One region of the Kitasatospora sp. NPDC003701 genome, then DNA from elsewhere that is predicted to be linked to it. Evidence: riboswitches for the same ligand, from Rfam matches in the RefSeq annotation. Region 1 holds a riboswitch; each other region holds the start of a gene.
The links. A riboswitch is a leader RNA that binds a small molecule or an ion and turns the genes downstream of it on or off. The one in region 1 is predicted to bind cobalamin.

Region 1 (3,261 bases):
CGACCAGGGTGAGGACGGCGATCGCGAGGGTGTCGGCCAGCATGCCGGCCATGATGGGCAGATAGCGCTTCCGGCGGGGCACGCTGACCAGGCCGTCGAGGGAGGTCTCCAGGACCAGGTAGACCAGGCGGCGGCCGATGGAGAGCCGCGAGCGCAGACCGAGCCGGCGGCCGGCCAGGGCGTGGAAGGCCTCGTGCAGGGCGAGTAGCGGCACCTGGCCGACGAACAGCATCAGCACGACCAGGGTGTAGGACGAGCTGAAGAACAGGTTGTCGACGCGCGGGACCAGCTCGGGCACCCGGACCATCTCGGCCACGGCGAGGGCCGTCACGAGCGCGTAGCCCACGAGGGCCGGCGGGCTGAACACCAGGCGGCCCAGCCGCTGCCAGCGCACCGGCGCGGCCGGCCGGGCAGCCGCGTCGTCCCCGACGGGGCGGACGAGGTCGAGGTCCACGAGCGCCTCGACCAGGTCGGCGATGTCGACGCTCTCACCGTGCGCGGCCTGGTAGTTCCCGGCGGCCTCGCGGGGCGTGAGGCCCTCGGCCAGCATCCGGACCAACTCGGCGCCGTCGGCGGGGAAGACGGCGTAGGTGTCGGTCTCCGGGCTGCCGATGGTGACCTCGTCGGCCTCCGGCAGGTACACGAGCTGACGGAGCGGCACCGGCCGGTCCAGGTCGAGGCCCGGGGCGGTGGAGCTGCTGTCCGTGGAGGAGTGCACGGGATCCTCCTGCGGGAGGTAGGGGGAGGGGCGGGGCGGAGCGGTGCCGGCCGGACGCAGTGGCCGGCCGGCACCGTGTTCCCCCGTAGCCCGGGGGGACCGGGTCAGTTCTGCACGGCGCAGGACCACGGCAGGTACAGCGCACGGGCCGCGCTGGTCAGGCGAACCGGGCCGGCCTTGCGGACGACGATCTTCTTCATCGCACACACCTCCTTCGGTGATTGCTCATCAACTGTGCCATTAGCTGAGATGAATGAAGTGCTGGGAGTTATCCATGTCAGCTCGGCGATGGGCCAAGAGTGATGAAGATGTGGTGATCGTGTCAATAGAGCAGGGTTCCCTTGCCTGAGCCGTCCTCGGAGCCCGGCGGGAACCCCCAGGTCGAGGGCGGTGCGGGGATCTCGGTGGCCCGTGCCAACTAATAAACTGAAATGACGGGCCAGCCGCCGGTGCTCCACATGAGCTGATCCTGCGGACCGCGAGGACACCCGCGCGGCCGTCCTCCGGCGGGGTTGTCCACCGGTGCGGCGCGCCCGACCGTCACCCGGTCGCGGTGTCGGCCTCGGCGGTTCGGGCCTGCTCGGCAGTTCGGGCCTGCTCGGCAGTTCGGGTCTGCTCGGTGGTTCGGGCCTGCTCGGTGGTTCATGCCCTCGTGGTGTTCAGGCCTTCGACGGGTCGGCTGTTCGTGCCGCGTCCCGCACCCGCGCCGGCCCCGGTGCGGGGATGCGCAGCGAGTCCAGCAGCGGGGAGAGCGGGCGCTCCGGCGGCGCCTGCCCGGCGGTGCGACTGATCTCCCCTATCCAGGTGCAGAGTTCGGCCGTTTCCGTGGCGTCGGTCACGTTCCCGAACCAGAGCGGCCCGGCCCGCCGGCCGTCCTCGGTCCGCCCGTGGGGGCGGACCACCACGACGTTGGCCTGCTCGCAGGGGCCCAGGCAGTCCGTGACCACCAGGCGCGCGGCCGGCAGGGCGGCCACCGCCTCGGCGAGCACGGCCAGTTGGCCCTCGTGATCGATGCCGGGCCGCTTCCTGGCGGTGCCGCAGCAGCAACCTCGGCAGACCACGACATCGACGGCAGCCGTTACCGGTGACATCGCCCAACCTCCTCGTGGGGTTCCGCGCCCCGACCGTCGGAGAAACCACGGGTCAGTGTCCTGACTCCCGGATCGACGCTCGCCCCGACCTTCCGGCCGCGGGGCCGTGGTCGTCGTGTGGAAGGGGTCGCTCCCCGGTCACAGTGGCGGGACCGTCCCGGAATCACACCGGGTTCCTGCGCACCGTGGTCTCGGATGCTTACATCTCGCCCGCGACCCTGCCGCACCGCGTACGAACACGTCAACCGGGGCCCCTGGGTGCGAGGCGTCCGGAGGGCCGGGCTCGGCCATTCCCGGTCGGTGAAGCCGGATTCCTCGGTTTGCCGCCCCGGCGCGCTGCGATATCCGATCTCGTGGTCGAGCGGGCATTCGCTCCAGGGGGCTCCGAGTATTCGTAACGCGTCGAGGAACGCGTGCGAGTCGCGGACGGGACCCGTGATTGCCATGACGGCGGACCGCCGGAGTCCTGCCGCCCTTCATGGCCGGCCCCGGATGGTTGATCACACCCCGCAGTCGGACGGAAACCTCGATCTCGCGGTGGCTGGCGGAACCACGCCCGGCGGGCGGCTCCCCGCCCCGGCGGTCGGGATGCGGCCGGTGCGGGCCGGGGGCAGGGTCGAGACATGAGCGGAGTGATCGTGCTGGTCGAGCTGGAGCCGTCCACGGAGGTGCTGGACGCGGGGGAGGTCGATGTGGGCGCCCGGATTCGCTGGGTGCACGCGGCGCCGCCCGACCCGGACGTGCCGGAGGATCCGGGGCCGGTCACGTTCTGCGGGATCGACACCGGGGACCTGGAACGGGAGGGCTATCAACCGTCGGGGCCGGGTGAGCCCTGGTACCCGCCGTCCCAGCGGACGCGGCGGTGCCGGGAGTGCGAGGCCGCGCTCAGGGCGCTCTGAGCGCGGCGCGCGGCCGGCCGGCTGTCGGGCCGAGGCCCGGCCGCCCGGGCCCGGCCGCCCGGTCGGGGTCGGGCCGGAAGGTCACGGCCCGGTGCCCCGCAGGGCCGCGGCGGGTGCCCCGAAGGGCGGCTGCCCGGTGTCCGGGCGGGCAGACCGGGCGGCCACCGGGTTCGCGGGGAACGGGCCGCGGCGGCTTCAGGGCGTGGGCTCGACGATGTGGCCGTCGCGGAGTTCGATGACGCGGTCGGCGAGCTCCATGAGGGTGGGGTCGTGGGTGGCGACGAGGGCGGTGACGCCTTCGCTGCGGACCACGGCGCGCAGCAGTTCCATGATGGAGCGGCCGGTTTCGGAGTCGAGCTGGCCGGTGGGTTCGTCGGCGATGATCAGGTCGGGCCGGTTGGCGAGGGCGCGGGCGATGGCGACGCGCTGCTGTTGGCCACCGGAGAGCTCGGCGGGGCGCTGGTTGGCGTGATCGGTGAGGCCGACCAGGGCGAGCAGGGTGCGGGCGCGTTCCTCGCGTTCGGCGGCGGGGGTGTTGCGCAGGCGCATGGGG
Region 2 (3,261 bases), on a different contig from region 1:
GGCGCGGACACCGGAGGTGGAGAGCCGGAACGACTCGGTGGCCCACGCCAGGTACCCGGGGCGGTCGGCCGCCCGCAGCGGCAGGGTCTCGCGCAGCGCCGGCTCGTCGACCTGGATGACGGACGCGCCGGCCGCCTCCAGGTCGGTCACCTCGTCGCGCAGGGCGAGGGCGACCTGCCGGGCGGTGTCGCCGACCGGCTGGTCGTCCCGGACGAAGGACCAGGCGAGCATGGTGACCGGACCGGTGAGCATGCCCTTGACCGGGCGGTCCGTCAGGTCCGCCGCGTAGCGGTACCAGTCGACGGTCATCGGGTGCGGGCGGGAGATGTCGCCGGCCAGCACCGGCGGGCGGACGTAGCGGGTGCCGTAGGACTGCACCCAGCCGTGCTGGGTGGCCAGGTAGCCGGTCAGCTGCTCGGCGAAGTACTGGACCATGTCGTTGCGCTCGGGCTCGCCGTGGACCAGGACGTCGATGCCGGCCTTCTCCTGGTAGGCGATCACCTCGCGGACCTCGGCCCGCATCCGGTCCTGGTAGGTGCCGTCGTCGATGCGGCCGGCCCGCAGGTCGGCACGGGCCGTGCGCAGCTCGGTGGTCTGCGGGAAGGAGCCGATGGTGGTGGTCGGCAGCAGCGGCAGGTTCAGGCGGGCCCGCTGCGCCTCGGAGCGCTCGGGGTAGGCCTGGGCGCGGCGGGCGTCCTCGGGGGTGGTGGCGGCCACCCGGGCCCGGACGGCCGGGTCGTGGGTCAGCGCGGAGGCGGCCCGGGAGGCCAGGTCGGCCCGGTTGGCGGACAGTTGGGCCGCGATGGTGTCGGTGCCGTGCGCCAGGCCGCGCGCGAGGGTGGCGATCTCGGTGGTCTTCTGCCGGGCGAAGGCGAGCCAGCGGGCGACCTGCGGGTCGAGGTCGCGCTCGGCGTCGGCGTCGAGCGGGACGTGCAGGAGCGAGCAGGACGGCGCGACGTCGACCCGGTCGGCCAGGCCGAGCAGCGTGCCGAGGGTGGCGAGCGACTTCTCCAGGTTGTTGATCCAGATGTTGCGGCCGTCCACCACGCCCGCGACCAGGCGCTTGCCGGGCACGCCGCCGACGGCGGCGAGGTCGTCGAGGTTGGCGGCGCCCGGGCCGGTGAAGTCCAGGCCGATGCCCTCGACCGGGGCCTTGGCCAGCACCGGGAGGGCCTCGCCGAGGCGGTCGAAGTAGCTGGCGACCAGCAGCAGGGGGCGGTCGGTGAGCGCGCCCAGCTCGCGGTAGACGCGGGCGGCGGCGTTCAGCTCGGCCGGGGTGCGGTCCTGGACCAGGGCCGGCTCGTCGAGCTGGACCCATTCGGCGCCCGCGGCGCGCAGGTCGGAGAGGAGCTCGGCGTAGACCGGCAGCAGCCGGTCCAGCAGGGTGATCGGCCGGAAGTCGGCGGCCACGCCGGGGGCGGGCTTGGCGAGCAGCAGGTAGGTCAGCGGGCCGACCAGCACCGGCCGGGCGCGGTGGCCGAGACCGAGGGCCTCCCGTAGTTCGGAGACCGGCTTGGCGGAGTTCGCGGCGAAGACCGTGTCCGGGCCCAACTCGGGCACCAGGTAGTGGTAGTTGGTGTCGAACCACTTGGTCATCTCCAGCGGCGCGACCTCCTGGGTGCCGCGGGCCATGGCGAAGTAGCCGTCCAGCGGGTCGGCCTCGACGGCGGCGCGGTGGCGGGCCGGGATCGCGCCGACCGCGACGGTGGTGTCCAGCACGTGGTCGTAGAGCGAGAAGTCGCCGGTGGGGACTTCGGTGACGCCGGCGTCGGCCAGCCGGCGCCAGTTGTCACGGCGCAGTCCGGCGGCGGTGGCGTGCAGGGCGGCGGCGTCGACCCGACCGGCCCAGTACCCCTCGACGGCCTTCTTCAGCTCCCGGTTGGCACCCTGCCTCGGGTAGCCGTACACGGTGGCCTGCGGGGTGGTGGAACTCGATGACACGGAACTCTCCTTCGCGAGTCGCGCTGCGATCCCGGGAGAGCGCGACGGCGTGGAGGTACGACAGTGGGGGCACGGCACCAGGATGGGCCCGCCCGCTCCGCCGACCCGCCCTCGAGGTCACCGAGATCACCGCGTGCGGGGTGCACGCGGGCAGTGGCAGGTCTTCGGACTCGCGGGCACGTCCACCTGTGGAACCAGGGCGGACACCTACTGGCCGTCGCTTCCCGGGCCCCCGCTGGGGCCCAGTGCATGTGACGGCGGTCGTTCCCACTCACCGCTGCGGGGCAGTCCCGGATTCCCACCGGGTTCCCTCTTGCGACGCCATGGCTGGAGGTCATGGCGAACCGACTGCACCGCCCAGCCTAGGCCCATCGACGGCGTCGCGTCAGCGATTGTCCGGATCGCGGATGGTGGCGTGGACGGACGGTCCGGTCGCGGACCGGATGCCCCGGCCCCGCTCCTCCCCCTCCGCTCACCGCCCCCCGGGGGGTGGCCCGCGCCCGTGAGGGGGAGGACGATGGCCGCACGGGGGGCGCGTGCCGCCCGCAGGCGCGGAGCAGGGGGACGGGGTTCTGATGGGTGTTTCCGGGTGGGTGTCCGGATGGGTGTCCGGGCGGGGTTCCGGGTGGGCGGCGGGCTGCTACGTCGCCCTGGTCGGCGCACTGGCGGCCCTGGGCGGGCTGACCGGGAACGGGCGGTTCCACCTGGCGGCGATCGTGTTGACCCTGCCGCTCGGGCTCGTCGCGCTGGTGGCCGTGTACGTCGTGCGGGGGGCGCTGACGGGCATCGGCGGGCTGTTCACCGCGACGAGGCTGCCCGACGGCGGCGACCCGGCGTGGCTGTCCACCGCGGGGACGGTGCTCGACACCGCGCTGTTCACGGCCGCGGCGGTCGCCACGGTGCTGCTGGCCGAGCGGGTCGCCCGGCGCCGGCGGGCGCCCCGCGCCGCCTGAGCGGCCTTCCGGGCGGCCCCGGCTCCGCCGCCCGGGCCGCCGCTACCCGAACTGCCGCCGCCCGGGCCGCCGTTACCCGGACCGCCGCCGCCCGGCCCCGCCGTCGGTGGCCGGCCCGCCCGACCGCGCGCCGTGGGCGGCGCCGCCGCCCGCAGCCGCGAAGTCGCCCACCCGCGGCGCCGGTTCGACCCGGACGGGGTAGGGGACGAAGGTGCTGGTGTGCTCGTCGACCGCCAGCGGGAGGCCGACCGCGGGTGCGGCCCGCTGCGGGCAGGCGGGGCGCTCGCACACCTTGCAGCCGAGGCCGATCGGGGTCGCCGCCGCCTCGTCCCCGAGGTCGAGCCCGGCGGAGTACACCAGCCGCCCG
Region 3 (3,261 bases), on a different contig from region 1:
GCCGCGGTCGATGTCGCCGACCACCACGACCGGCAGGGCGGCGGCGGTGGCCAGGCCCATGTTGGCGATGTCCCGGTCGCGCAGGTTGATCTCGGCGGGCGAGCCGGCGCCCTCGCAGACCACCACGTCGTAGCGGCGGCGCAGGTCGGCCAGGCACTCCAGGGCCCGCTCCAGCAGGACGGGCTTGCGCTCGCGGTAGTCCAGCGCGCCGACCTCGGCGACCGCGCGGCCGAGCAGCACCACCTGGCTGCGGCCGTCCGCGCCGGGCTTGAGCAGCACCGGGTTCATCGCCGCCTCGGGCTCCACCCGGGCCGCCTGGGCCTGCATCGCCTGGGCGCGGCCGATCTCGGCGCCGTCGGCGGTGACGAAGGAGTTCAGCGACATGTTCTGCGCCTTGAACGGCGCCACGGCGACGCCCTGACGGGCCAGCCAGCGGCAGATGCCCGCGGTGACCACGCTCTTGCCGGCGTCCGAGGTCGTCCCGGCGACCAGCAGTGCGTTGCTCATGCGCTCCCCCTTCGCTTGCCCGCCTTGAGTGCCTGCACGACGGCGTGCCCGGCGACGGTCGTACCCAGTGCGAGCAGTCCCACCCGGCGGGAGAGCCGGCAGGCGCGCTCGATGTCGTCCACCGTCACCGGCCGCAGCTCGCCGCCCAGCACCGGCCGGTGCTCCACCCGGGAGCCGTACCGCAGGGTGCCGCCGAGGCGTACGCCGACGGCGCCGGCGAAGGCCGACTCGGCCTGGCCCGCGTTGGGGCTGGGGTGGGCGGAGCCGTCCCGCCGCCAGACCCGCCAGGCCGTCCGGGGCTCGGGCGCGGCGGCGACGGTCAGCAGCGCGGTCAGCCGCGCGCCCGGCCAGCCCGCCGCGTCGTCCAGCCGGGCCGAGGCCCAGCCGAACCGGGCGTGGCGCGCCGAGCGGTGGCCGACCATCGCGTCCAGGGTGTTGACGGCGCGGAAGGCCAGCAGGCCGGGCGCCCCGGCGAGGGCGCCCCAGACGAGCGCGTTGACCACGGCGTCGGCGGTGTTCTCGGCGACCGACTCGACCACCGCGCGGGCGATCTGCTGCTCATCGAGCCCGCTCGGGTCGCGTCCGCACAGGTGCGGCAGCCGCCCGCGCGCCGCCGCGAGGTCGTGCGCGGCGAGCGAGCGTCCGATCGTGCGGGCCTCACGGGTGAGCGAGGTGCCGCCGAGCACCGTCCAGGTCGCGGCGGCGGCCAGCGCGGCCCGCCCGAGCGGCCGGCGGCCCAGGGTGCGGTCGGCGGCCACCGCGCCGGCCGCGACGGTGCCCACGCAGAGCGCGGTGAAGGCGGTGCCGACGGCGCGGTGGTCGCGCCAGATCCGGCGCTCCAGGCGGCCGGCCGCGCTGCCGAAGACGGCCACCGGGTGGCCGCGGCGCGGGTCGGCGAAGCGGGCGTCGGCGAGGTACCCGGCGGCGGCGCCCAGCGCGTAGGCGGCGGCGCGGGTCAGCGGGCGCACGACGGACAGCGGAGGTCTCGGAAGGTCGGGGCAGCCTGCATCGCGTGCGTGTCCTCACTCAGGGTCCGCGCCCTGGATCGACGTACCGGGGGCGAGAGTCTCCTGGCTTCCGGGGCGGACGCACTCCCGGGCCTTCCAGCGGCTTCGACGGCCCGCCGCGATGGGCCCCCTCCGGCGCCGCGGCGGGCGAGGAGGGACTCCGAGTGTGCTCCCCGGTGACAGTGGCGGGACCGCGCCGGACTCGCACCGGCTTCCTCTGCATGCCTCCGTTTGGCTGAAGGATCCCATCACGCGGCCGAACCGTGCGTCAACCGAGGTCACGGAGGGGTAGGTCACAGCGCCGCCGGGTTTCCCGGCCCCGTGGCTACCTCCGATCGGCACCCCCCGCAGGGGCATGACAGCCTGTGGGATCGTCCAGTCGCCTGGAGGAGCCTCCAGTCCCGCTTCGTGTGTTCGGCGGCTGGGGGGCGGCCGGACCACCCCCTACCGTCTGGTCCCATGCGACGCAGACAGCCACCCGCCCTGCCTCCGGTGCCCTTCTCGCCCGCGGCGGCCCGCGCGCACCGCGCCGGCCTCGGCCTGACCCCCGAGCAGGTGGCCGAGGGCATGGCCGCGCACGGCGTCCGGCTGCTGCCCGCCCACGTGCTCGGCTGGGAGAGCGGTGAGCTGCGCCCCACCGAGGAGGAGTTCATCGCGCTGGCCCGGGCGCTCTGGTGTCCGCCGGCCCAGCTGATGGGCGTCCGCCCGGCCCGGCTGCGGGACCTCCGGGTCGCCCGGGAGCTCAACCAGGAGGGCGCGGCCCGCCGGATCGGCATCGCCCTGCGGCAGTACCAGCTGGCCGAGGCGACCGGTCAGTGGGACGGCGACCAGGAGCAGACGCACGCGCTGGCCCGGGTGCTCGGCCTGACCCTGCGCGAGCTGGTCGCGGTGACGGGCCGGGCGGACGAGCTGGACCGGCGGCTGCGGCAGGGCGTGGACGGCCGCTGGCAGGCGCACGTCCGGGCGATCGGCCGGATCGTGCCGGTGCACGAGGACGACCTCGCCACCGTGCTGACGGTGCTGCAGAACGAGAACCAGGTCTCCTCGCACTGGGGCGCCGGCAGCTGGGGCTCCCCGGCCCCGGCGGCGGACCCGGTGGCGCCGGGGGCCCGGCCGCTCGGCGAGCGGTTCTGGGAGCTGCTGGGCCGGCTGGAGACGGAGCTCCCGGTCTGACGGGCCGGCGTCCGCGGGACCCTCCCCGCTGCCCTCCCCGCGCCGCCCCCCGCGGTGGTCCCCGCCCCCGCCGTGACCCGGACGGCCGTGACCCGGACGGCCGTGTCCGGTGGCCGGGCGCCGCCGCCGCGAGTGGACTGGTGGGCACAGTGCCCAGTCCGCGACCAACAGAGCGGGGAGCGATATGCGTTGGGGAACCGCAGCCGCCGTGGCGGCCGCCGCCGTCGGTACCGGGGCCGCCGTCCTGCTGATCGGCCGGAGGGCGTCCGAGCGGATGGTCCACCCGGCGGCCGCCCGTGAGCGGGCCGCCGGCCCCGTCGTGGTGCTGGGCCTCGCCGCCGGACGGGTCACCTTCACCCGCGGCGCCGAGAGCGCCCGCGCCGGCCGCTGGGCCGTCGAGTGGGCCGGCGGCGGGCACGCGGTGGTCGACGAGGTCCTGCACGCCGACGAGCGGGGCGTCACCCGGCGGCTGGTCCGCGCCGACCGGGGCACCCTGGTCCCCGGCACCTCGGTCCGCTTCACCCCCCGGGTGTACCTCGGCGACCCGACCGGTGCGCTCGGCCTGCCGTTCACC

Region 2: it holds a riboswitch for cobalamin, as region 1 does, so the genes downstream of both, metE (5-methyltetrahydropteroyltriglutamate--homocysteine S-methyltransferase) here and ACWDRR_RS09445 ((2Fe-2S) ferredoxin domain-containing protein) in region 1, are expected to answer to the same signal.
Region 3: it holds a riboswitch for cobalamin, as region 1 does, so the genes downstream of both, ACWDRR_RS23935 (cobalamin biosynthesis protein) here and ACWDRR_RS09445 ((2Fe-2S) ferredoxin domain-containing protein) in region 1, are expected to answer to the same signal.

The regions. Positions count from the first base shown of each region.
Region 1 is NZ_JBSFNM010000007.1:140,447-143,707, forward strand. Features, by position in the region: gene ACWDRR_RS09440 (hypothetical protein) at 1-718, opposite strand, end outside; gene ACWDRR_RS09445 ((2Fe-2S) ferredoxin domain-containing protein) at 1,378-1,809, opposite strand; cobalamin riboswitch at 1,842-2,012, opposite strand; gene ACWDRR_RS09450 (hypothetical protein) at 2,433-2,708, shown strand; gene ACWDRR_RS09455 (ABC transporter ATP-binding protein) at 2,904-3,261, opposite strand, start outside.
Region 2 is NZ_JBSFNM010000003.1:46,327-49,587, forward strand. Features, by position in the region: gene metE (5-methyltetrahydropteroyltriglutamate--homocysteine S-methyltransferase) at 1-1,941, opposite strand, end outside; cobalamin riboswitch at 2,080-2,306, opposite strand; gene ACWDRR_RS03835 (hypothetical protein) at 2,547-2,894, shown strand; gene ACWDRR_RS03840 (short-chain fatty acyl-CoA regulator family protein) at 2,967-3,261, opposite strand, start outside.
Region 3 is NZ_JBSFNM010000026.1:54,753-58,013, forward strand. Features, by position in the region: gene ACWDRR_RS23930 (cobyric acid synthase) at 1-507, opposite strand, end outside; gene ACWDRR_RS23935 (cobalamin biosynthesis protein) at 504-1,475, opposite strand; cobalamin riboswitch at 1,569-1,759, opposite strand; gene ACWDRR_RS23940 (transcriptional regulator) at 1,974-2,687, shown strand; gene ACWDRR_RS23945 (alpha/beta hydrolase family protein) at 2,872-3,261, shown strand, end outside.